Regions from separate parts of the Enterobacter sp. UPMP2052 genome, predicted to be linked through region 2. Evidence: predicted binding sites of a transcription regulator. Region 2 holds the regulator's gene; the other holds the start of a gene.
The links. The regulator LexA, encoded in region 2, represses DNA repair genes until DNA is damaged. The targets are predictions, from matches to a motif close to TNCTGTATGTACATACAGNA.

Region 1: sulA (SOS-induced cell division inhibitor SulA) is a predicted target of LexA. The motif match lies at 5,248-5,267, and genes of this name have one in related genera.

The regions. Positions count from the first base shown of each region.
Region 1 covers NZ_JBSKJR010000001.1:1,687,105-1,697,853, reverse strand. Annotated here, with positions in the region: gene rmf (ribosome modulation factor) at 19-186, shown strand; gene fabA (3-hydroxyacyl-[acyl-carrier-protein] dehydratase FabA) at 260-778, opposite strand; gene ACWKX3_RS07970 (AAA family ATPase) at 847-2,607, opposite strand; gene matP (macrodomain Ter protein MatP) at 2,794-3,246, shown strand; gene ompA (porin OmpA) at 3,310-4,362, opposite strand; gene sulA (SOS-induced cell division inhibitor SulA) at 4,718-5,227, opposite strand; gene ACWKX3_RS07950 (TfoX/Sxy family DNA transformation protein) at 5,445-6,071, shown strand; gene yccS (YccS family putative transporter) at 6,028-8,190, opposite strand; gene ACWKX3_RS07940 (YccF domain-containing protein) at 8,210-8,656, opposite strand; gene helD (DNA helicase IV) at 8,778-10,749, shown strand, end outside.
Region 2 covers NZ_JBSKJR010000012.1:34,458-45,206, reverse strand. Annotated here, with positions in the region: gene dnaB (replicative DNA helicase) at 1-1,078, opposite strand, end outside; gene ACWKX3_RS20730 (quinone oxidoreductase) at 1,145-2,128, shown strand; gene pspG (envelope stress response protein PspG) at 2,313-2,555, opposite strand; gene dusA (tRNA dihydrouridine(20/20a) synthase DusA) at 2,692-3,687, opposite strand; gene traF (conjugal transfer protein TraF) at 3,770-5,029, opposite strand; gene ACWKX3_RS20710 (cupin domain-containing protein) at 5,255-5,743, opposite strand; gene zur (zinc uptake transcriptional repressor Zur) at 5,859-6,371, shown strand; gene ACWKX3_RS20700 (CsbD family protein) at 6,440-6,649, opposite strand; partial or broken gene ACWKX3_RS20695 (hypothetical protein) at 6,698-6,772, opposite strand; gene dinF (MATE family efflux transporter DinF) at 6,769-8,106, opposite strand; gene lexA (transcriptional repressor LexA) at 8,172-8,780, opposite strand; gene ACWKX3_RS20680 (diacylglycerol kinase) at 8,889-9,257, opposite strand; gene plsB (glycerol-3-phosphate 1-O-acyltransferase PlsB) at 9,464-10,749, shown strand, end outside.

The DNA.
Region 1 (10,749 bases), on a different contig from region 2:
GAATGAGGGAAACGAGGCATGAAGAGACAGAAACGAGATCGCCTGGAAAGGGCTCATCAACGTGGTTATCAGGCTGGCATCGCCGGACGTTCAAAAGAAATGTGTCCCTATCAAACCTTGAATCAGAGGTCGCAATGGTTAGGGGGCTGGCGAGAAGCCATCGGAGACAGGGCAGTACTTGCTTGATAACGTCTCTTTAAAAAAGAAACCTCCGCACTGCGGAGGTTTCGCCTTTCTGGGGAGTGCTACAGCGCGGTCATCAGAACGCGGAGGTGTCCTGGAACAGACCCACTTTAAGATCGCTCGCGGAGTAGATCAGACGACCGTCTACCAGCACTTCGCCATCCGCCAGGCCCATGATCAGGCGACGGTTAACAATACGTTTGAAGTGAATACGGTAAGTCACTTTCTTCGCAGTAGGCAGAACCTGGCCGGTGAATTTCACTTCGCCCACGCCCAGCGCGCGGCCTTTACCTTCGCCACCCAGCCAACCCAGGTAGAAGCCAACCAGCTGCCACATAGCGTCCAGGCCCAGGCAGCCAGGCATTACCGGATCGCCAATAAAGTGGCAACCGAAGAACCACAGGTCCGGGTTGATATCGAGTTCCGCTTCAACATAACCTTTATCAAAGTTGCCGCCGGTTTCGGTCATTTTCACGACACGATCCATCATCAGCATGCTTGGGGCCGGTAACTGCGGGCCGTTAGCGCCAAACAGTTCACCACGACCAGAGGCAAGAAGGTCTTCTTTTGTATAGGATTCGCGTTTATCTACCATGTTCTCAGTAAGCCTTATTTTAGTGAAGCACGCAGGATAGCTAACACGTGTACGCTGAACAAGTCCGATCAGTTCGGACTAAACCAGCTTAACCAGCGTAATGGCCATGGATAACGATGGCGTGCATCCTGTTGTGTCGCCTGAGCGATGCGTTCCTGAATGGTCTGCATGAGGGTTGTCTGGCCTTCACCATCCCAGTTCAGGTTTGTCAGTAAGGGTAGCGCATCCTCAATGCCTTCGATGGCCCAGATGGCGAATTGCTCCTGTTCTACGGCCTCGAGCAACGCCTGGCTAAGGCTCAGATGGCGAGCGTTCGGCGCAGGAATGATCACACCCTGTTTGCCGTTCAGGCCGCGCTGCTGGCAGATGGAGAAGAAGCCTTCGATTTTCTCGTTCAGGCCGCCAACCGGCTGAGCGCGACCAAACTGATCGACTGAACCCGTAATCGCAATATTCTGGTTAATGGGCACTTCTGCCAGGGCGCTGATTAACGCACACAGCTCCGCCATCGAAGCGCTGTCACCGTCTACTTCACTGTAGGATTGCTCAAAGGTCAGTGAGGCCGAGAAGGGGATCTGCTGCTCAAGCTGCAGTTCCGACATCAGGAACGCCTGCATGATCATCATGCCTTTGGCGTGAATATTCCCGCCCAGCTCTGCTTTACGCTCAATGTCGGTAAACTCACCGTCACCAACATGAACAACGCAGCTGATACGGGAAGGTTCGCCAAACGCGCGCGGGTGCCCCGGGAACTCAATCACGGAGAGGGCGTTAATCTGCCCAATACGCTCGCCTTCGGTTTCGACGAGGATCTGCTCCAGCAGGATCTCATCCTGCATGCGCTCGGCCAGATATCCTTCGCGCCATTCACGCTGCGCAAGCATCTGGGAAAGTTGCTCGCTGCTGAAGGCCGCGTCACCGCTTATCACGCCCACTTCGCGCAGCTGTCTGGCGATCCACAGCGGAGAGAGCGGCAGGGTTTCCTGATCGCCGGTGTAGCGTACGGCTTCCCGGATGAGACCGGGCCAGGCATCCGGAGCAGGCGTTGGCAGCGAAGCACGCTGCGCCAGGCCCATCACCCAATGGCACCATTGCGCCATATCATCCGCATCGGTTATCTGGAGCGTATCTTCAAATTCGCTGTAAATAGCCTGCTCGGCCAGTTCTGGCTCCATTTCCTGGAAATCGGCCAGAGATTCACGATCGCCGGTCAACACCACGGTAAGGGACAGCGGCATCGACGGTACTGCGACGGGAAGAGGGCGCGATTCATCGTAACTCACCCAGTCGAAGCGCTGCTGGGTCACGATCGTTTTCAGGCGCATCCAAAGCAGCGGCTGAGAGAGGAGGGTGCGCAGCGAGATAATCAACACGCCGCCATTTGCGCGGTGCACCAGCCCCGGCTGCAGCGTCAGCTCGCCGTTAAACTGACGGAGGCAGCCAAAGAGCTGTTCTGCTTCTGCCCAGTTGGTGGTAATGACATCCCCTTTCGACGCAAAAAGCCCATCCGCCTCGTCAGCGGGTGTAAAGGTGATATGTTGCCCTGCGATACGATAGTGGCCGCCAAAGACGTCGTTCGTTTCTGACCGCAACTGGCGCATGGCATCACCCAGAAGCGTCAAATACTCGGCTTCTTCCGGGGCTTTGAGCAGCATGAAAGGAGATGTCGCCCACGGGCTTAACACCTGCTCCAGCGCATAATGCAAACGCGGTTGTGTATCGCTAAGTATGAATTCGTTTTCTTTTGTGAGGTCTGGCTGTGCAAACAGCTCCTGATAGCTCTCGGTATCGGGAACCAGGTCACGCCATGCAAGTTTCGTAATGGTCAAAGTTGATGTTTTTTAGTCAGATGTAAAACCGTGGAGTATACCGTAAGCGGAGGCCTCTTCCCAAGCGGGAATGGGGATTTCGACAGGGGATTCTCCTGCAATGCTGCACAGGTTATGATTTCTTTTCAGCAGATTGCTAAAAAACTGATATTCTGAACAGAGTTACGTGGTAACACTGAGATCGCAATGAAATATCAACAACTGGAAAACCTCGAAAGCGGCTGGAAATGGAAGTACCTGGTCAAAAAGCACCGTGAGGGCGAGTTGATCACCTGCTACCTCGAAGCCAGCGCGGCGCAAGACGCCGTAGATATTTTGCTGACCCTCGAAAACGAACCGGTATTGGTTAACGGCTGGATTGAAAAGCATATCAACCCGGCACTGTTGAACCGGATGAAGCAGACGATTCGGGCGCGTCGCAAGCGGCATTTTAATGCCGAGCATCAGCACACCCGTAAAAAATCAATCGATCTGGAGTTTATGGTCTGGCAACGGCTGGCGGGGCTTGCGCAGCGGCGCGGGAAAACCCTGTCGGAAACGGTGGTGCAGCTGATTGAAGATGCGGAACATAAAGAAAAGTATGCCAGTCAGATGTCGACGTTGAAAAACGATCTGCAGGCGCTGCTGGGCAAAAAATAGTTTCTGGCTTTCTTCAGGCAATAAAAAACCCCGCAATGCGGGGTTTTTTTATAAGACGCTAACTTATGCCGCTGGCTGAGTTACAACGTCTTTGATGCCTTTAACTTCGATCTCTACGCGACGATCTGGAGCCAGGCAGTCGATCAGTGCAGCGCGAGGTTTCACGTTGTCACAGGTGTTGCCAGTCACTGGGTTAGATTCGCCCATACCACGTGGGGAGATCTTGTTAGCTGGGATACCTTTAGATACCAGGTAATCAACTACAGACTGTGCACGTTTCTCGGACAGACCCTGGTTGTAAGCGTCAGAACCGATACGGTCGGTGAAGCCCAGAACCACTACAGAACCGTCTTTAGGATCCAGGTTGCTCAGCTGGGTGTACAGCTGATCCAGTGCCTGCTGACCTTCTGGTTTCAGGGTAGCTTTGTTGAAGTTGAACAGAACGTCAGACTTCAGAGTGAAGTGCTTGGTCTGTACTTCTGGCGCTGGAGCCGGTGCTGGAGCTACGACTGGCGCATCTTCCTGCTGACCGAAACGGTAAGAAACACCAACGCTCAGCATGCCGTTGTCTGGACGAACGCCAACGGTAGCACCGTCGCCGATGTTGTTAACCCACTGGTATTCCAGACGGGTAGCGATGTCACGGGTCATAGCCCACTCAACGCCACCAGCGAATACTGGGGAAACGCCAGTGTCATGGTCGTCGCCAGCGATGCTGTTGCTGGAGTCTGCACGCCATACCATGCCGCCCAGACGGGTGTACACGTCCAGATCGTCAGTTACTGGGTAACCCAGTTTAGCGGTCAGCTGAACGCCTTGAGCTTTGAAAGCGCCATTTACGTTGTCGCCTTTGTATGGCATACGACCTAACCAGTCGTAACCCATTTCAAAACCAACATACGGGTTAACCTGATAGCCACCGAACGCGCCTGCACCCAGCTGGCTCTCGTGAGTTGGGCCATCGTTGTTCAGGCTGCTGTTGTACCAGCCGGTGTCATGGAACTGAGACCAGCCCAGTTTACCACCTGCATACCAGGTATTATCTTTCGGAGCGGCCTGCGCTACGGTAGCGAAGCCAGCCAGTGCCACTGCAATCGCGATAGCTGTCTTTTTCATTTTTTGCGCCTCGTTATCATCCAAAATTTGCCATGAAGATCTCCACGGAGAAATCACGGTTAAATCCTTCACCGGGGGGCGTGGTCAAATATAAGTCTACCGATATCTTCGGCTTAGGCCGAGCACCCCTAGCGATGTAAAGTCTACAACGTAGATGAAAACTTACAAGTGTGAACTCTGTCAGGCATATGAAAAAAAAAGTTCCGTATAGCGAATATTTAACATTTTACGAACGAATTTTGTACAGTAAAATTAACGAGAACCGCTCCAGACAAGCCTTGCCGCAGGTTTTGCTTTTTGAACTATTTACACAACTGAGTGTCGAAAAAAATTCCAGGAAAACTCTTAAATTTACTCAGTGATACAAATTCGAGTGAATTTTTAGCCCTGAATGTTGTCCTCTGCGATAAGAATCGGCACGTACGGGACGCATAATAAACCCGATTGCATGACCATCTTCTGCTGCTTCGGTCAAACGATGATGCTCTTCTTCCGTCAGTTCTTCCGACAGCCACCCGATCACCACGCTGTAATTTCCGGTGCGTAACGCGCGGATCATCGACTCAACCGTATCACACGGGGAGAGTTGGTTGATCTGCATCACCTTGGTCAGCGGCAGGCCCGCAGACTGAACCCATTCCCGGCTTAATTTTTGCTGTGGCGTCAGCCAAAGCTGCCAGCGCGATTGTTGTCCGAGCTGTTGTAACAGCGGCAACAGCAACAGCTGCGTTAACATGGGCTGGTCTTCACGATAAACCACTTCACTGATAAGACCTGTCGACACGCGACCGGTGGAATTTTGCGCGACATCGCCAGCAGAAGTTGAGAGAGATGTTGAGCGATTTGCATAGCCTGAAGTGTACATATTCATTCCAGCCCTGTAGTTACTGTATGGATATACAGTAACCCCTGTGTGCATAAAGATCAACCTCATTTTCGGAAAGCAACTCGCAAATTTGGTCCTTTCCTGGCGTGTCCGAAAAAATCATCTTGCTCATGAGCCATAAGTTGCCTATGTTCCTGCTAACGGATCCGCTAGTGATAAATTTTGTCGTTAATAGTTGATTTTTAATGGAAATATCATGAAAAAGATATCATATGAACGGATTTATAAATCGCAGGAATACCTCTCCCCTCTGGGTGAAATTCACCATCGGGCGCTGTTCGGCGGCTACACCCTGGCGGTAGACGATGCGGTGTTTGCCATGGTGTCAGACGGTGAACTTTACCTGCGTGCCTGCGAGGAGAGCGCGACCTATTGCGTCAAGCATCCTTCTTCTTTCTTAACGCTTGTTAAGCGAGGCCGCCCCGTCCTGCTGAATTACTATCGCGTGGATGAAGGGCTGTGGCAGGATCGGCAAAAACTGCTTCAGCTTTCCACTTATGCCCTCGATGCGGCACGAAAAGAGCGTAGCCTGCGCTATCAACGAAACCGGCTCAAGGATCTGCCTAACCTGACTTTCCAGATTGAAGTGTTGCTCTACGAAGCCGGCATTACGAATGAAGAGACGTTGCGGGAACTCGGCGCAAAGACCAGCTGGCTAAAAATTAGATCGAAAAACCGGGCGCTCAGTATCAAGGTGCTTTTTGCCCTTGAAGGGGCCATTGAGGGGATGCATGAGGCGGCACTCCCGGCGAACATTCGCCGGGAGCTTACGGAGTGGTTTAATACACTGCCTGAGGTGCAGGAGAGTCGTTCCGCCAGGTAGCAATCTGCTGTTGCAGTCGGCAAATTTCCGGCAGCAAAGCAATAAGCAGGCCGATCTGCTGCAAAACCAGCGGAGCTTTGTTGTCGGTTCCCGGATCGAGATGCGCAATTCGCTGGGACAGTTCATCCAGCGCCTGCTGAACTTTCGGCTCGTCGGCTGGCTGATGGTGAAGGGCATCGTCGACGTAGCACACAGCATCATCCAGCAGGTTCAGGATGGCGGTGTTTTTCAGCTTCTCGCGGTGGGCACCCAGCGTGGAAATATAGCTGGTAAACGTATGGTTCAGGCACAGCAGGCGAAAGGCGGTTTCCCGGATGTCGGGTGTGGCCCGGGGTTCCGTAGACATATTCGAGACCACGGAAGCCAGTTCGGCATCGCTGTTGTGCGCATCCCGGCGGGCTATACGGTAGGCCAGACGGTTATCACGCCCCTGGTGGTATTGCTCAAGAATGGCGTCAAGGTAACGACAGTTTGCGTTCATCGCTCTGTCTACCACGCGCGGCAGATTGCGAAAACGCCAGTCGGGCCAGATAAAACTCACCGCCGCCCAGGCGATAGCGCAGCCGATTAAAGTATCAATCACGCGCGGCAGGGCAACCTCGAAGCCTTCGCCCAGCAGGTTGAAGCAGAGCAGCACTAGCAGGGTAATGAACATGGTGGCATGCGCGTACTGGACGTTTCGAAACGCAAAGAATAACACCCCCGTTATGACGATAAGAATGAGTTGCCCTTCAACGGACGGAACGAAATAGAGCACCGGTAGCCCAATAGCAACGCCCACCAGCGTACCGATAACACGCAGCGCAAGGCGGTGTCGCGTGGCGTTATAGTTAGGCTGGCAGACAAACAGGCTGGTCAGCAGGATCCAGTAACCGTGTTGCAGGCCGGTTATCTGAATGAAGGCATAACCCACACACAGTACCAGCGACATCCTCAACGCGTGGCGAAACAGCGCGGATTCCGGCGTGAAGTTGCGGCTCAGGCGCAGCCACATGTCGCTAAATCCGTGCAGGCTATCGTCCGCCAGCTGGTTTTCGGCATCGTTACCCGGCAGGGCCATCGCCTGCTCGGATTCAATGGTCGCCAGCTGAGCATCAATCGCCCGCAGGTTATTGAGCAGAAAACCGAGTGCCTTGATCTGCTCCGGCGACGTTCCACTGGCCTGCACGCGATCGAGCGCCGCATCAAGATGGCTAAAGGCATGTTCAAAACGCGGGTCATGCTGGTAGGGCGTGCGCAGCAGTATGGATCGCGCCAGCTGCTGGCAGGCCTGGGACTGCATCGACAGCAGCCGCTGGAAACGGAACATCACGTCGCTGTAGCGGAACTTCTCACGCAGAGCCGCATACTGCACGTGCGAGGAGCTTGCGCGCTCGTGGATATCCTGCGCGACAAAGTAATAGTGCAACGTTCGGCGGGTGCCGCGCTGTCCGCGATCGCCGCGCAGACGGGTGAGCAGCGAGGCTTTAGTCTGGTTTAACGTCGCCACCAGTTGGCCATTCGCCAGCGCCAGATTGTAAAGCGGTGCCTGGCTCTCTTCGTCGATATCCGGGTCAAAAAGCCGGGATTTCAGTTCGAGATACTGGGCAAGCTGTTCATAGCTCCGCGCCAGGTTGTCCTGCAACGCCCGCACGGGAAAAATCAGATGCCCGGTTAACGTCAGCAGGTTGTACCAGATTGCGCCGAGTAACAGCAGAACGGGCTGCTGATACCATTGATCGTAAAGAGAGACGCCCAGCATGGTGTAGATCGCAATCAGCAGAGCGCCAAAGGCGATAGTGGCATAGCGTTGTCCCAGCCCGCCCAGCAGGATAAAACCGCTGGTCGAGAGCGTCAGCCCCAGGGCAAACAGCCACGGCCAGGGAAACAGCAGCTCAACCGAGGCTGAAGCAATGAAAAAACAGATCAGGGTGATGACTAAATTGCGCAGACGTCCTGTCAGGCGGTCGTCCAGGTCGGCCAGCGCCCCGGCGACCACGCCGAGGGTGAGTGGAATGGTAAGCTTTACGTCATCGAGCCACCACGGCAGGGCGACCGTGCCACACAGGGCGATAAAAATCCTGGCGTTGTATAGCCAGGTACTGTTCCAGGTATAACGGCGAATCAGTGGGCTTAGCATGAGCTCGGCCTGTCCTTATTTACTGGAAACGACGACGGGCATTGGCTTCACGCGCGGCGCGCGCCACTTCTACCGGGACGACACGACGCCCAACCGGCCACAGGGCAATGGCGGCAATTTTGAAATTCGCAATCCCAACCGGGATGCCGATGATCGTGATGCACAGGGCGATACCGGCAATGATATGCATTACGCAGAGCCACCAGCCGAAGAAGATCAACCACAGAATATTCAGCAGGGTGCCGCCGGTGTTCATCAGGGCGTTTTTACCGTCGGGGTTCAGTTCGTCAACGTGAACCGCCTCATTCCCGAAAGGAATGAATGAAAGCCGGGTGATTTCCCAGCATGAGCGCGTCAGCGGCAGGGTGAAGATGAGCACGATGCTCACCAGCGTGGCAAAAAGCCATGAAAGGGTGGTGGCAAAACCGCCAAGGACAAAATTCAAAACATTCAGAACGGTACGCATAAACCCGCATTTCCTTTCGATATGATTAACGCGAAGTGATTGTAACGTTTTTTGGGCTGGAGCACCTTAAAACTGGCAGTTAAACTGTCAGACAAAATATCACTCGTGGATCCGGCTGGATATGGAACTGAAAGCAACTTCAATGGGCAAACGCCTGGCGCAGCACCCTTATGACAAGGTTGTCCTCCTCAATGCGGGAGTGAAGGTCTCCGGGGAGCGCCATGAATACCTCATTCCGTTTAACCAACTACTGGCCATCCATTGCAAGCGCGGGCTGGTATGGGGGGAGCTGGAGTTTGTGCTGCCGGACGATAAAGTCGTGCGCCTCCACGGGACGGAGTGGGCGCAAACGCAGCGCTTCCATCACCATCTCAGTACGCGCTGGCAGCAGTGGAGCGAGGACATGAGCGTCATTGCCGCCCAGGTGTTGCAGCAGGTGCTGGATGACATCGCCCACAGCAACGAGCAGCAAAAATGGCTAACGCGCCAGCAAACCGCCGGGTTGCAGCAAAAGATAAAGCACGCCCTAACCGCGCTGCCGCTTCCCGCATCGCGCCTTGATGAGTTTGAAAATTGCCGTGAAGCATGGCGCACCTGTCAGGCCTGGCTGAATGATATCGATAAGCGCCGTCTGGCGCATAATCAGGCCTGGACCGATGCCATGCTCACGCAATATGCCGATTTCTTCAGAACCGTGGAATCATCGCCGCTTAACCCTGCCCAGGCGCGCGCCGTGGTGAACGGGGAATCGTCGCTGCTGGTACTGGCGGGGGCCGGGAGCGGTAAAACTTCCGTGCTGGTGGCGCGGGCAGGCTGGCTGCTGACAACTGGCGAGGCGGTAGCGGACCAAATTTTACTTCTGGCATTTGGCCGCAAGGCCGCGCAGGAGATGGATGAGCGCATTCAGTCGCGTTTGCATACTCAGGATATCGCGGCGCGAACCTTCCATTCGCTGGCGCTGCATATTATCCAGCAGGGCAGTAAAAAAGTACCTGTCGTCAGCAAGCTGGAAAACGACGCTCAGGCCCGACAGGCACTGTTTGTGAAGACGTGGCAGCAGCAGTGCAGCGAGAAAAAAGCTCAGGCAAAAGGGTGGCGTCAGTGGCTGGAAGACGAGCTGAACTGGGAGGTGCCGGAAGGCAGTTTCTGGCAGGATGACAAACTGGCACGCCGTCTTGGCTCGCGCCTCGATCGCTGGGTGAGCCTGATGCGCATGCACGGTGGCTCTCAGGCTGAGATGATTGAAAGCGCACCGGAGGCGATCCGCGCCGTATTTTCGAAGCGAATCAAGCTGATGGCCCCGATGCTGAAAGCCTGGAAAACGGCGCTGAAGGCAGAAAATGCCGTCGATTTCTCCGGGCTTATCCATCAGGCGGTCATCATTCTGGAAAAAGGGCGCTTTGTCAGCCCGTGGAAGCATATCCTCGTAGATGAATTCCAGGATATCTCCCCGCAGCGTGCCGCACTGCTTTCAGCGCTACGGGCGCAAAACAAACATACCTCGCTGTTTGCCGTCGGCGATGACTGGCAGGCAATCTACCGATTTAGCGGGGCACAACTCGCGCTCACCACCGCCTTCCACCACTATTTTGGCGAGGGCGATCGCAGCGATCTGGATACCACCTACCGTTTTAACTCGCGTATTGGTGAAATTGCCAACCGCTTTATTCAGCAAAACCCGCATCAGCTGGCGAAGCCGCTCAACAGCCTGACGACCGGCGATAAAAAAGCGGTCACCCTGCTGGCGGACGAACAACTGGAGCCGCTGCTGGATAAACTTAGCGGCTACGCCAAACCCGAAGAGCGCATTCTGGTGCTGGCGCGCTATCACCATCTTAAACCGGCGGCGCTGGAAAAGGCGGCTACCCGCTGGCCGAAGCTTCAGCTCGAATTTATGACCATTCATGCCAGTAAAGGCCAGCAGGCTGACTATGTGATTGTGGTTGGGCTGAAAGAGGGGAGTGATGGGTTCCCGGCGCCGGCGCGCGAGTCGGTGATCGAGCAGGCCCTGCTGCCGGTGCCAGAAGATTTTCCGGATGCCGAGGAGCGACGCCTGCTGTACGTGGCGTTAACCCGCGCGCGTCATCGGGTAT
Region 2 (10,749 bases):
TCTCCAGCGTACGGTTGTCGGAGAGCGACGGCACGCGCATCAGCTGGAGGTAGTCGATCATGATGAGGCCGATCCCGCCATGTTCACGCGCGATACGGCGCGCGCGGGAGCGCACTTCCGTTGGCGTCAGCCCGGAGGAGTCATCGATATAGATGTTACGTTTTTCCAGCAGTATGCCCATGGTGCCGGAGATACGCGCCCAGTCCTCGTCGTCAAGCTGGCCGGTACGGATGCGGGTCTGGTCCACGCGGGACAGCGATGCCAGGGAACGCATCATGATCTGTTCCGAGGGCATCTCAAGACTAAAGATAAGCACCGGTTTATCCTGCAACATCGCCGCGTTTTCGACGAGGTTCATCGCAAATGTCGTTTTACCCATCGACGGACGCGCGGCAACGATAATCAAATCCGACGGCTGCAGGCCAGCGGTTTTCTTATTGAGATCGTCATAGCCCGTGTTGACGCCGGTTACGCCATCGTGCGGCTGCTGGAAAAGCTGTTCAATACGCGCGACGGTGGCATCGAGCACCTCGGCGATGTTCTTCGGGCCTTCGTCTTTATTGGCGCGGCTTTCGGCGATTTTAAAAACGCGAGACTCGGCGAGATCGAGCAGGTCTTCGCTGGTGCGCCCCTGCGGATCGAAACCGGCCTCGGCGATTTCATTCGCCACCGAGATCATCTCGCGCACGACCGCACGTTCGCGCACAATGTCTGCATATGCGCTGATGTTGGCCGCACTTGGCGTGTTTTTCGAGAGTTCTGCCAGATAAGCAAAGCCGCCGACGCTGTCCAGCTGCCCCAGGCGCTCCAGCGATTCCGCGAGCGTGATCAGGTCAATCGGGCTGCCGGACTCCTGCAGGCGCGCCATTTCAGTGAAGATATGGCGGTGCGGGCGGGTATAGAAATCCTCTGCGACGACGCGCTCGGCGACATCGTCCCAGCGCTCGTTATCCAGCATTAAACCGCCCAACACCGACTGTTCCGCTTCAATCGAGTGCGGCGGGACTTTTAACCCGGCTACCTGAAAATCACGGTCGCGGGGTTCAGTCTGTTTGTTGAAGGGTTTGTTTCCTGCCATAGTGAATGGAGTTACCGAGATAAAGAGTGGGTCGAAAGATTACCATATTTTTCTGACGGAGGGAGCATGGCAACGCGCATTGAATTCCAGAAACATGGCGGACCAGAGGTGCTTAAAGCGGTGGAGTTTACCCCCGGCGCGCCTGGCGAAAATGAAGTCCAGGTTGAAAACAAAGCTATCGGTATTAACTACATCGATACCTACATTCGCGGCGGTCTCTATCCGCCACCGTCCATGCCGAGCGGGCTGGGAACCGAAGCGGCGGGCGTGGTCATCGGCGTCGGCAGCGCGGTTAAGCATCTTAAAGAGGGCGATCGCGTGGTGTACGCCCAGTCGGCGCTCGGCGCGTACAGCTCTGTCCACAACGTTCCGGCGGATAAAGCCGCCCTGCTGCCGAATGCGATCTCCTTTGAACAGGCCGCGGCCTCATTCCTGAAAGGGCTGACGGTCTATTACCTGCTGCGCAAAACCTACGAAATCAAACCGGACGAGCAGTTCCTGTTCCACGCCGCCGCCGGGGGCGTAGGGTTAATCGCCTGTCAGTGGGCGAAGGCGTTAGGTGCGAAGCTGATTGGCACCGTAGGCAGCGCGCAAAAAGCCCAGCGCGCAAAAGAGGCGGGCGCGTGGCAGATCATTAACTACCGTGAAGAGAGCCTCGTCGAGCGTTTAAAAGAGATCACCGGCGGCAAAAAAGTGCGCGTGGTGTATGACTCGGTAGGCAAAGACACCTGGGAATCGTCGCTGGACTGCCTGCAGCGCCGCGGCCTGATGGTCAGCTTCGGTAACGCCTCCGGGGCCGTGACCGGCGTTAACCTTGGGATTTTGAACCAGAAAGGGTCGCTGTACGTGACGCGTCCTTCCCTGCAGGGCTACATCACCAACCGGGAGGAGCTGGAGGAAGCCAGCAACGAATTGTTCTCGTTGATCGCCAGCGGCGTGATTAAGGTGGATGTGGCAGAAGCGCAGAAATATCCGCTGGCCGATGCGCAGCGTGCGCACGAGGTGCTGGAGAGTCGGGCGACACAGGGGTCAAGTCTGCTTATTCCCTGATCCCTGAAAAGAAATTGGGCTTCCCGTGGGAAGCCCTTTCTTTTTTTAGTTCGGCTGTATGTAGGGTACAGCTCGATGAATTCTGTAGCGGCAGCCATAGTGACAGATTCGATAAGTAAATCCTATTCTGTTCTAAGCCCCGTCGCCGGAAAAGTTGCAGGTATGTGACGAACCCCTCAATACCTTAGTAACGGAACCGGTTATTACGCTGATAAGTGGGGAGTTTTGGCGATTTAATGGCCCGTATAGCCCACACGACGGCAACCGCCAGCAGCAGCCACGGCAGCAGCTTGATCGTCAGGGCAAACAACCCGCCGATAAACATCACCACCGTTGCGACGACCAGCGCCGCGAGAATGCCGAGTAACGAGACGCCCGTCACCATCAGCATGACAAAAAAGCCAATCACAAAAAGTAGTTCCAGCATGGTGCTCTCCCACGAGTTCCCGAATAATGCGTTAACCATTACAAGAAACGTGCCAAAACTAACCCGTTGTTCTGAAAGCAAAACGCCCCGCAGGATTTTGCGAGGCGTAGTGAATTTGACTATCTTTTAGCGAAATTTATCGCTTATCGGCAACCAGACGCAGGGCGTGCTCAAGCACGTCAATATCGGCCCCCGCTTTGTGCGCATTTTCACTGAGATAGCGTCGCCACTGGCGCGCCCCCGGAATCCCCTGGAACAGGCCGAGCATGTGACGCGTAATGTGGCCGAGCCAGGTTCCGTTGCTCAGCTCGCGTTCAATGTAAGGGTACATTGCGCGTACGACGGATACGGGGTCAGTATCAGCACCCTCGACGCCAAAGATTTCGCGATCGACCGTCGCCAGGATGCCAGGGTTTTGATACGCCTCGCGACCAACCATCACGCCGTCCATATGCGCCAGATGCGTTTTGGCCTCTTCAAGCGATTTTATGCCGCCGTTAATCGACATCGTCAGATGCGGGAAGTCACGCTTCAGCTGGTATACGCGCGGGTAGTCCAGCGGGGGGATTTCACGGTTCTCTTTCGGGCTAAGGCCGGAGAGCCAGGCTTTACGCGCGTGGATGATGAACATCTCGCACTCCCCTTTGCCTGAGACCGTGTCGATGAAATCGCACAGGAATTCGTAGCTGTCCTGGTCGTCAATGCCGATACGCGTTTTCACCGTGACCGGAATCGAAACCACGTCGCGCATGGCTTTGATACTGTCGGCAACCAGCTGCGCGTTCCCCATCAGGCATGCGCCAAACATACCGTTTTGCACGCGATCGGACGGGCAGCCTACGTTGAGGTTGATCTCGTCGTAACCGCGCGCTTCGGCAAGCTTCGCGCACTGCGCCAGCGCCGCCGGATCGCTCCCGCCCAGCTGCAGCGCAACCGGATGCTCTTCGTCGCTGTAGGCCAGATAGTCCCCTTTTCCGTGGATAATCGCCCCGGTGGTCACCATTTCGGTGTACAGCAGCGTATGGCGGGAGAGCTGGCGCAGGAAGTAGCGGCAGTGTCTGTCCGTCCAGTCAAGCATCGGCGCTATGGAGAAACGGTGAGCGGGGAAAGCAGTCTGTAATTCTGACGACATGGCGAAGTTTTAAGCATCTGGTGGAAAAGGGGCGCTACTATAGCACAAAGAAACACCGGAGGCGGAGTGCCTCCGGTGCACTTTAGAAGGTCATGCTGAGCTGCGCGCCTGCGCCCCAGGTTTCATCTTCCCCATACAGTCCCATCAGGTCTACGTGGACCGTGTTGAACGGCGCAAAGCCCAGACCGCCGGTAAAGACATTGCTGTCGTTACCCTTCACGTCGGCACGGTAACCCGCACGCACCGCCAGCCAACTCAGCGGCGTGACTTCAGCACCTACGCCGACGTACTGAGAGGTATCTTCACTCTTAAAGCCTTTGGTTTCGGTCAAGTCACCGTCGGCGGTCAGCGTCACCAGATCGTTATGCCAGGCGGCACCGGCGGTGACCAGCGGGCGGATCTGATAGGTATCTTTGTAGCTCACCACTTCACCCGTGCGGCCATTGCGGATGCGAACATCTTTGGTGTCGATATCGCGCGACATCAGGTTCTGCCCGCTCACGCCCACCGTCCAGTGTTCACCGAAATCGGCGGCAATACCCGCATCAACGTTAAAACCGGTGTCGTCCGTACGGTAGCGGCTATCATTCCACTTGTTGCTGTCGTAATCGTAAATCGATGTGGTGTAGTTATAGACCCAGGTTTTCTGCAATTTTGGCGTCACGCCCACGGAGACCGGTACGCCGCCCAGGTCGAACTGACGGGCAACGGCGATACCGTAGTCGGAGACAATCGCCGCGCGGCCAGAGGCCGTGGAGTTGAGGTTTTTGGTGATTTGGTCAGTACCGTTCAGCGCAGCATCCAGCGCCACGCCTGCGGCCACCGCATCACTTCGTTGGATCCCGCGCAGGTAATCAATATCCTGCTGATCGATAGAGGAGCTGACGCGCCCGTGGGCATAACCTTTAGCCATAAACGCCACGGAGAGCACGTCGTTAGGAATGCTGACGGCAATCCCTGCACCGGCTGAAGCACGGGCGGTTTTGCCTTTAAGGTAATCCAGCTCGTCAGCGAGATCTTTCGCCGCGCCCTGGAACTGATTAATTGAGCCTAACGGATTGGTAATGATGTCGATGGGGGTGAGATTATCAATAACATCCTGATAGCGATTGATCTTATCGTTGATGTTATCAATTTCGTCCTGAAGGTTGTCTTTATCCGTAATTTGCGCGCCAACGGACGGTAATATTACCGTAACATCGTCCTCGGGTTTTGCCTTTGCTAATAACGCCGGGTTGATTAACGCCCCGCTGCCATAGCTCCCCGCCGCGACGCCCGTTCCACCCATTGCGTCGCTTCTCGCCTCCGCCCAGGTATTGGCTGCTCCCGCCTGATTTGCCATAAACAGGGAGACAGCGATGCTAACCACCGAAAATTTAAAATGTTTTTTCACAGTATGCTCGTCTTATAGTCTGTTATGAAATAACTCCCGTCTGTTATCACCCAAACAGGAACGAACTATTGCTGTGAATAAGAACGAAAAGACCCGCTATTTCTTTCCCTAAATAAAATTCCGTGAGGGCCTGTTGTTATGTGTGACGGCCCTCAATATTTATAGAAGAGGAAATTATTTTCGCCCAACTTTTCCATCGTGCGGGCCAAAAAACTGCGGAGGATGGTCAACCCAGCGGTCTTCACGCGTGGCGGCATACACCGGGTTGAGCGGATAGTAGATGCGGTTGTGCTTTTTATTGGCCTCTCCCACCACCAGTAACCGTACCTCCTCCTCGGTATTGTTGATAAAGGTATGGCAAACGCCGGTTCCGGCAGGAAAACCCACGCTGTCGCCCGGTTCCAGCTTCCACAGATAACCGTTGATCCAGGCTTCCGGGTAGCCTTCCAGCACGTAAACAAACTCCTCTTCATCGCTTTCCGCATGCGGATAAGAGGTGCGTCGGCCCGGCGGTAAACGCTCATGATGAATACCCATGCGGCTCAGCCCAAGCCTGCGGGCCAGCGGTGCGCCGATGGAAAACAGTTCGTTGCTATCGGGATAGGTTGCGTCGTCCGGGCCTTCAACGTCGCGCCAGTGTCGAATGCAGTCAGGTCTTTTCATGGTTAATGTCCGCTGTTGCAATGCGACAGGTATAGCACAGCCTGGGGAAACTCGGTGTTTTTAACAGAACATGATAAAGTGAGGGTTTTCCGCCCTATTACACCCGAGGTGCTTCATGGATAAGTCCACAACAGAGCTGTTAGTGCAGGCTGAAAAGCTGTGCGCGCAACGCAATGTGCGCCTGACTCCGCAGCGCCTTGAGGTACTGCGTCTGATGAGCCTGCAACAAGGTGCCATCAGCGCGTACGATCTGCTTGACCTGCTGCGTGAAAGCGAACCGCAGGCAAAACCGCCCACCGTCTATCGCGCGCTGGATTTTCTGCTTGAGCAGGGCTTTGTGCATAAGGTGGAATCGACCAACAGCTACGTGCTGTGTCACCTGTTCGATCAGCCCACCCACACGTCCGCAATGTTTATCTGCGATCGCTGTGGCGCGGTGAAAGAAGAAGGTGCGGAAGGGGTTGAAGACATCATGCATACGCTGGCGGCCAAAATGGGCTTCGCGCTGCGCCATAACGTCATTGAAGCACACGGGTTATGCTCCGCCTGCGTGGAAGTGGAATCCTGCAGCCATCAGGACGCATGTCAGCATGACCACTCCATCCTGGTGAAGAAAAAACCCCGCTAGCGGCAAAAGAAAAGGCGGCTCATGGCCGCCCTCAGGAGTACTTCCGTGTTCGCACGGGTGGTAATCAATTACCAGCGATAGTCGTTACGGGTTTCCCAGTCTTTGACTTCGGTTTCCGCCTGATCTTTCTCGTAACCGTAACGCTCCTGGATTTTACCTACCAGCTGGTCACGTTTACCTTCGATGACGGTCATGTCGTCATCGGTGAGTTTACCCCACTGTTCTTTCGCTTTACCTTTGAATTGCTTCCAGTTGCCGCCGATTTCGTCTTTATTCATAATCGTGTCCTCGTATTAAGCGTAAATTCGTATCGTCCGGTACGTGCATTTCTGCTGGACGTGATAATTATTATAGTCAGGGATTCGGCAGCCCGATTTATATTCAGAATCTTTAACCGTCACGATATATCAGAACGGGCAGGAAACCAGGTGTTGTTTCGCCAGTGACGGTGCCAGATAAAGGCCAGCGAGAGGCCCCGCAGGGAGAGGAATACCGCGAGCGCCAGCCACAAACCATGGTTACCCAGGTACGGCAGCGTAAAGAGCGTCAGACCAAAACCGGCCGCCGCAACTGCCATGCTGTTGCGCATTTCCGCGCCTCGCGTTGCACCAATAAACATACCGTCCAGCAGATAACACCAGACCCCCACCACCGGCAGGATCACCTGCCAGATGAGGTAATGGCTGGCCAGTTCACGCAGCGCCGGGAGTGAGGTGAGCTGCGCGATGATGTGCCCACCGAAACAGGCGTAGATCAGTGCAAATGCCAGTGCGACCAAACCCGACTGACGACACGCCGCCCGCCATACTTCGCGAAGCTGGCCGCTTTCACGCGCACCGTATGCCTGCCCGGAATGGGCTTCAACCGCATAGGCAAAACCATCCAGCGCGTAGGCGGTAAAGGTCAGGAGCGTCATTAACACCGCATTGACGGCAACAATTTCTGGCCCAAGGCGCGCCCCGAAGACCGTCAGCGCACCGAAGCAGAGCTGTAACAGCAGCGAGCGCAGCATGATATCCCGATTGAGCGCCAGCAGCTTACGCATATTGCCCCGCCAGGCGGTTTTGAGCAGCGCAACCGAGATCCCGCGCATCGCCAGAGCGCGCCAGACCATCCACAAGCCAATCAAAAATGTCCCGTACTCGGCGATTGCGGTTGCCAGCGCCGCCCCCCGCACGTTCATATGCAGGCCCATGACCAGCCAGAGATCGAGCACAATGTTGAGCAGGTTACCGACCACCAGCAGGATCACCGGCGCGCGGGCGTACTGCACGCCCAGCAGCCAGCCAAGCAGAACCAGGTTTGCCAGCGAAGCGGGCGCACTCAGCCAGCGGATTTCGAGGAAACGCCGCGCCTGCTCCAGCACTGCTTCGCTGCCGCCCACGATATGCAGCGCCAGGTCTATCAGCGGCGTGCGCAGCAAAACGATCAGCGCGCCTGCACCGAGCGCCAGGAATAAAGGTTGAACCAGCGCACGCGCCAGCCGCAGCGGATCTTTCGCGCCGTAGGCCTGGGCCGTCAGCCCTGTGGTGCTCATGCGTAAAAAGAGCAGCAGCATAAAGAGGAAGCTGGTTGCCGTGGCGCCAATCGCCACGCCGCCCAGATAGACGGGGGAATCCAGATGACCAATAACCGCCGTGTCCACCAGGCCGAGCAGAGGAACGGTAATATTGGAAAAAATCATCGGCAGCGCGAGACGCCAGAGTGCCTTATCAGAAGCAGTCAGCAGTGACATGGGAGAATACCGGGGACGATAAAACGAGACGGGCCGCGGAGAAACCGCAGCCCGTCAGGAAGAGATTACAGCCATTCGCCGTTGCGGATAACGCCAACGGCCAGCCCTTCAATGGAGAAGCTGTGTTCTCGCAGGTCTACCACAATAGGCGTGAATTCGTTGTTTTCCGGCAGCAGCTGCACGGTATTGCCTTGTTTCTTCAGGCGCTTAACGGTCACTTCATCATCAATGCGCGCAACCACAACCTGGCCGTTGCGTACGTCCTGCGTTTTGTGAACCGCCAGCAGATCGCCATCGAGAATACCGATGTCTTTCATCGACATCCCGCTAACGCGCAGCAGGAAATCAGCGCTCGGCTTAAACATACCGGGGTCCACCTGATAGTGGCTTTCGATATGCTGCTGTGCCAGCAGCGGTTCACCCGCCGCAACACGGCCAATCAGCGGAATACCCGTCTCTTCTTCAACAAGCAGGCGAATACCGCGTGATGCGCCAGAAACAATCTCAATGACGCCTTTACGCGCCAGCGCTTTGAGGTGTTCCTCAGCCGCGTTTGGAGAGCGGAAACCCAGACGCTGCGCGATTTCTGCACGCGTGGGTGGCATACCCGTCTGGCCGATATGATCCCGAATGAGATCAAACACCTCTTGCTGCCTGGTCGTTAACGCTTTCATTCCGCCCCCTGGGTGTATATACAGTTATGCTGTGAGTATATACAGTCAAAGGCGATTTTGGAACCAAAAACTGCACAAAAAACCAGGGACTTAATTATTCCTCGAGGCTCATCGGAAATGTGACCAAAGCAGCGTGACCCAGGTGATGGCTGCGATGATAATCGCCAGCAGCACGGCAGCCGATCCCATATCTTTAGCGCGACCCGAAAGCTCATGAAATTCTGAACCAATTCGGTCTACCACTGCCTCAATAGCGCTATTGATAATTTCCACTATCATCACCAGAAGTACGGAACCAATGAGGAGTACGCGGGTTATGGCATCAACATCAAGGAAACACGCGATGATAACCGCGACAATCGCGGCAACCGCTTCCTGGCGGAAAGCAGCTTCATTGATCCATGCGGCGCGGAAACCTTTCCATGAATAGCCTGCAGCTTTGATGATTCGGGTTAACCCAGTGGTATTATTGGCCATTAAAAGAACCTTATAGTGGAAATAGCGTCAGTAACTATACACAAAATCATTCATGCTGCCTCAGGCGAGCCTGAAGGATGCAGTGTATATAGCCGCAGCGCGTTTTGCTGCAGCCTGAAGTATGACGGGTAACAACAGAAATCTTGCGCGCTTTCTGTTATCCTTGCGCCGCAATTGCATTATTAACCAGAGGCTTTACATCGTTTATGTCCGGCTGGCCACGAATTTACTACAAGTTACTTAATTTACCATTAAGCGTCCTGGTAAAAAGTAAGTCTATCCCAGCAGAACCCGCGCTGGAATTAGGGCTCGATACGTCGCGCCCTATTATGTACGTTTTGCCTTATAACTCGAAGGCTGACCTACTGACGCTTCGCGCCCAGTGTCTGGCGCATGACCTTCCCGACCCGCTAGAACCGCTGGAAGTTGATGGCACATTGCTGCCACGCTATGTGTTTATCCACGGCGGGCCGCGCGTGTTCACCTATTACACGCCGAAAGAAGAGTCCATCAAGCTGTTCCATGACTATCTTGACCTGCACCGCAGCAATCCTGGCCTGGATGTGCAGATGGTGCCGGTCTCCGTGATGTTTGGTCGTCGTCCGGGCCGCGAAAAAGGCGAGGAGAACCCGCCGCTGCGCATGCTCAACGGCATCCAGAAATTCTTCGCCGTCTCATGGCTGGGGCGCGACAGCTTTGTCCGTTTCTCCCCTTCCGTTTCGTTGCGCCGCATGGCAGACGAACACGGCACCGACAAAATCATTGCGCAAAAACTGGCGCGCGTGGCGCGTATGCACTTTGCGCGTCAGCGTCTGGCCGCGGTTGGCCCGCGTCTCCCGGCGCGTCAGGATCTGTTCAACAAGCTTCTGGCGTCAAAAGCCATTGCTCGCGCCGTCGAAGACGAAGCGCGCAGCAAGAAAATCTCGCATGAGAAAGCCCAGCAAAACGCCATTGCACTGATGGAAGAGATCGCCGCGAACTTCTCTTACGAGATGATCCGGCTTTCTGACCGTATTCTCAGCTTCACGTGGAACCGCCTCTATCAGGGGATTAACGTCCACAACGCCGAGCGCGTGCGTCAGCTGGCACACGACGGCCACGAGATTGTTTATGTGCCCTGCCACCGCAGCCACATGGACTACCTGCTGCTTTCCTACGTGCTTTATCATCAGGGCCTGGTGCCGCCGCACATCGCGGCCGGTATCAACCTGAACTTCTGGCCAGCAGGGCCGATCTTCCGCCGTCTGGGTGCGTTCTTTATTCGCCGTACCTTTAAGGGCAACAAGCTTTACTCCACCGTGTTCCGTGAATATCTGGGCGAGCTGTTCAGCCGCGGTTATTCCGTTGAGTACTTTGTCGAAGGCGGACGCTCCCGAACCGGTCGCCTGCTCGATCCGAAGACCGGCACGCTGTCGATGACCATTCAGGCGATGCTGCGTGGCGGCACGCGTCCGATTACGCTGGTGCCTATCTACATCGGCTATGAGCACGT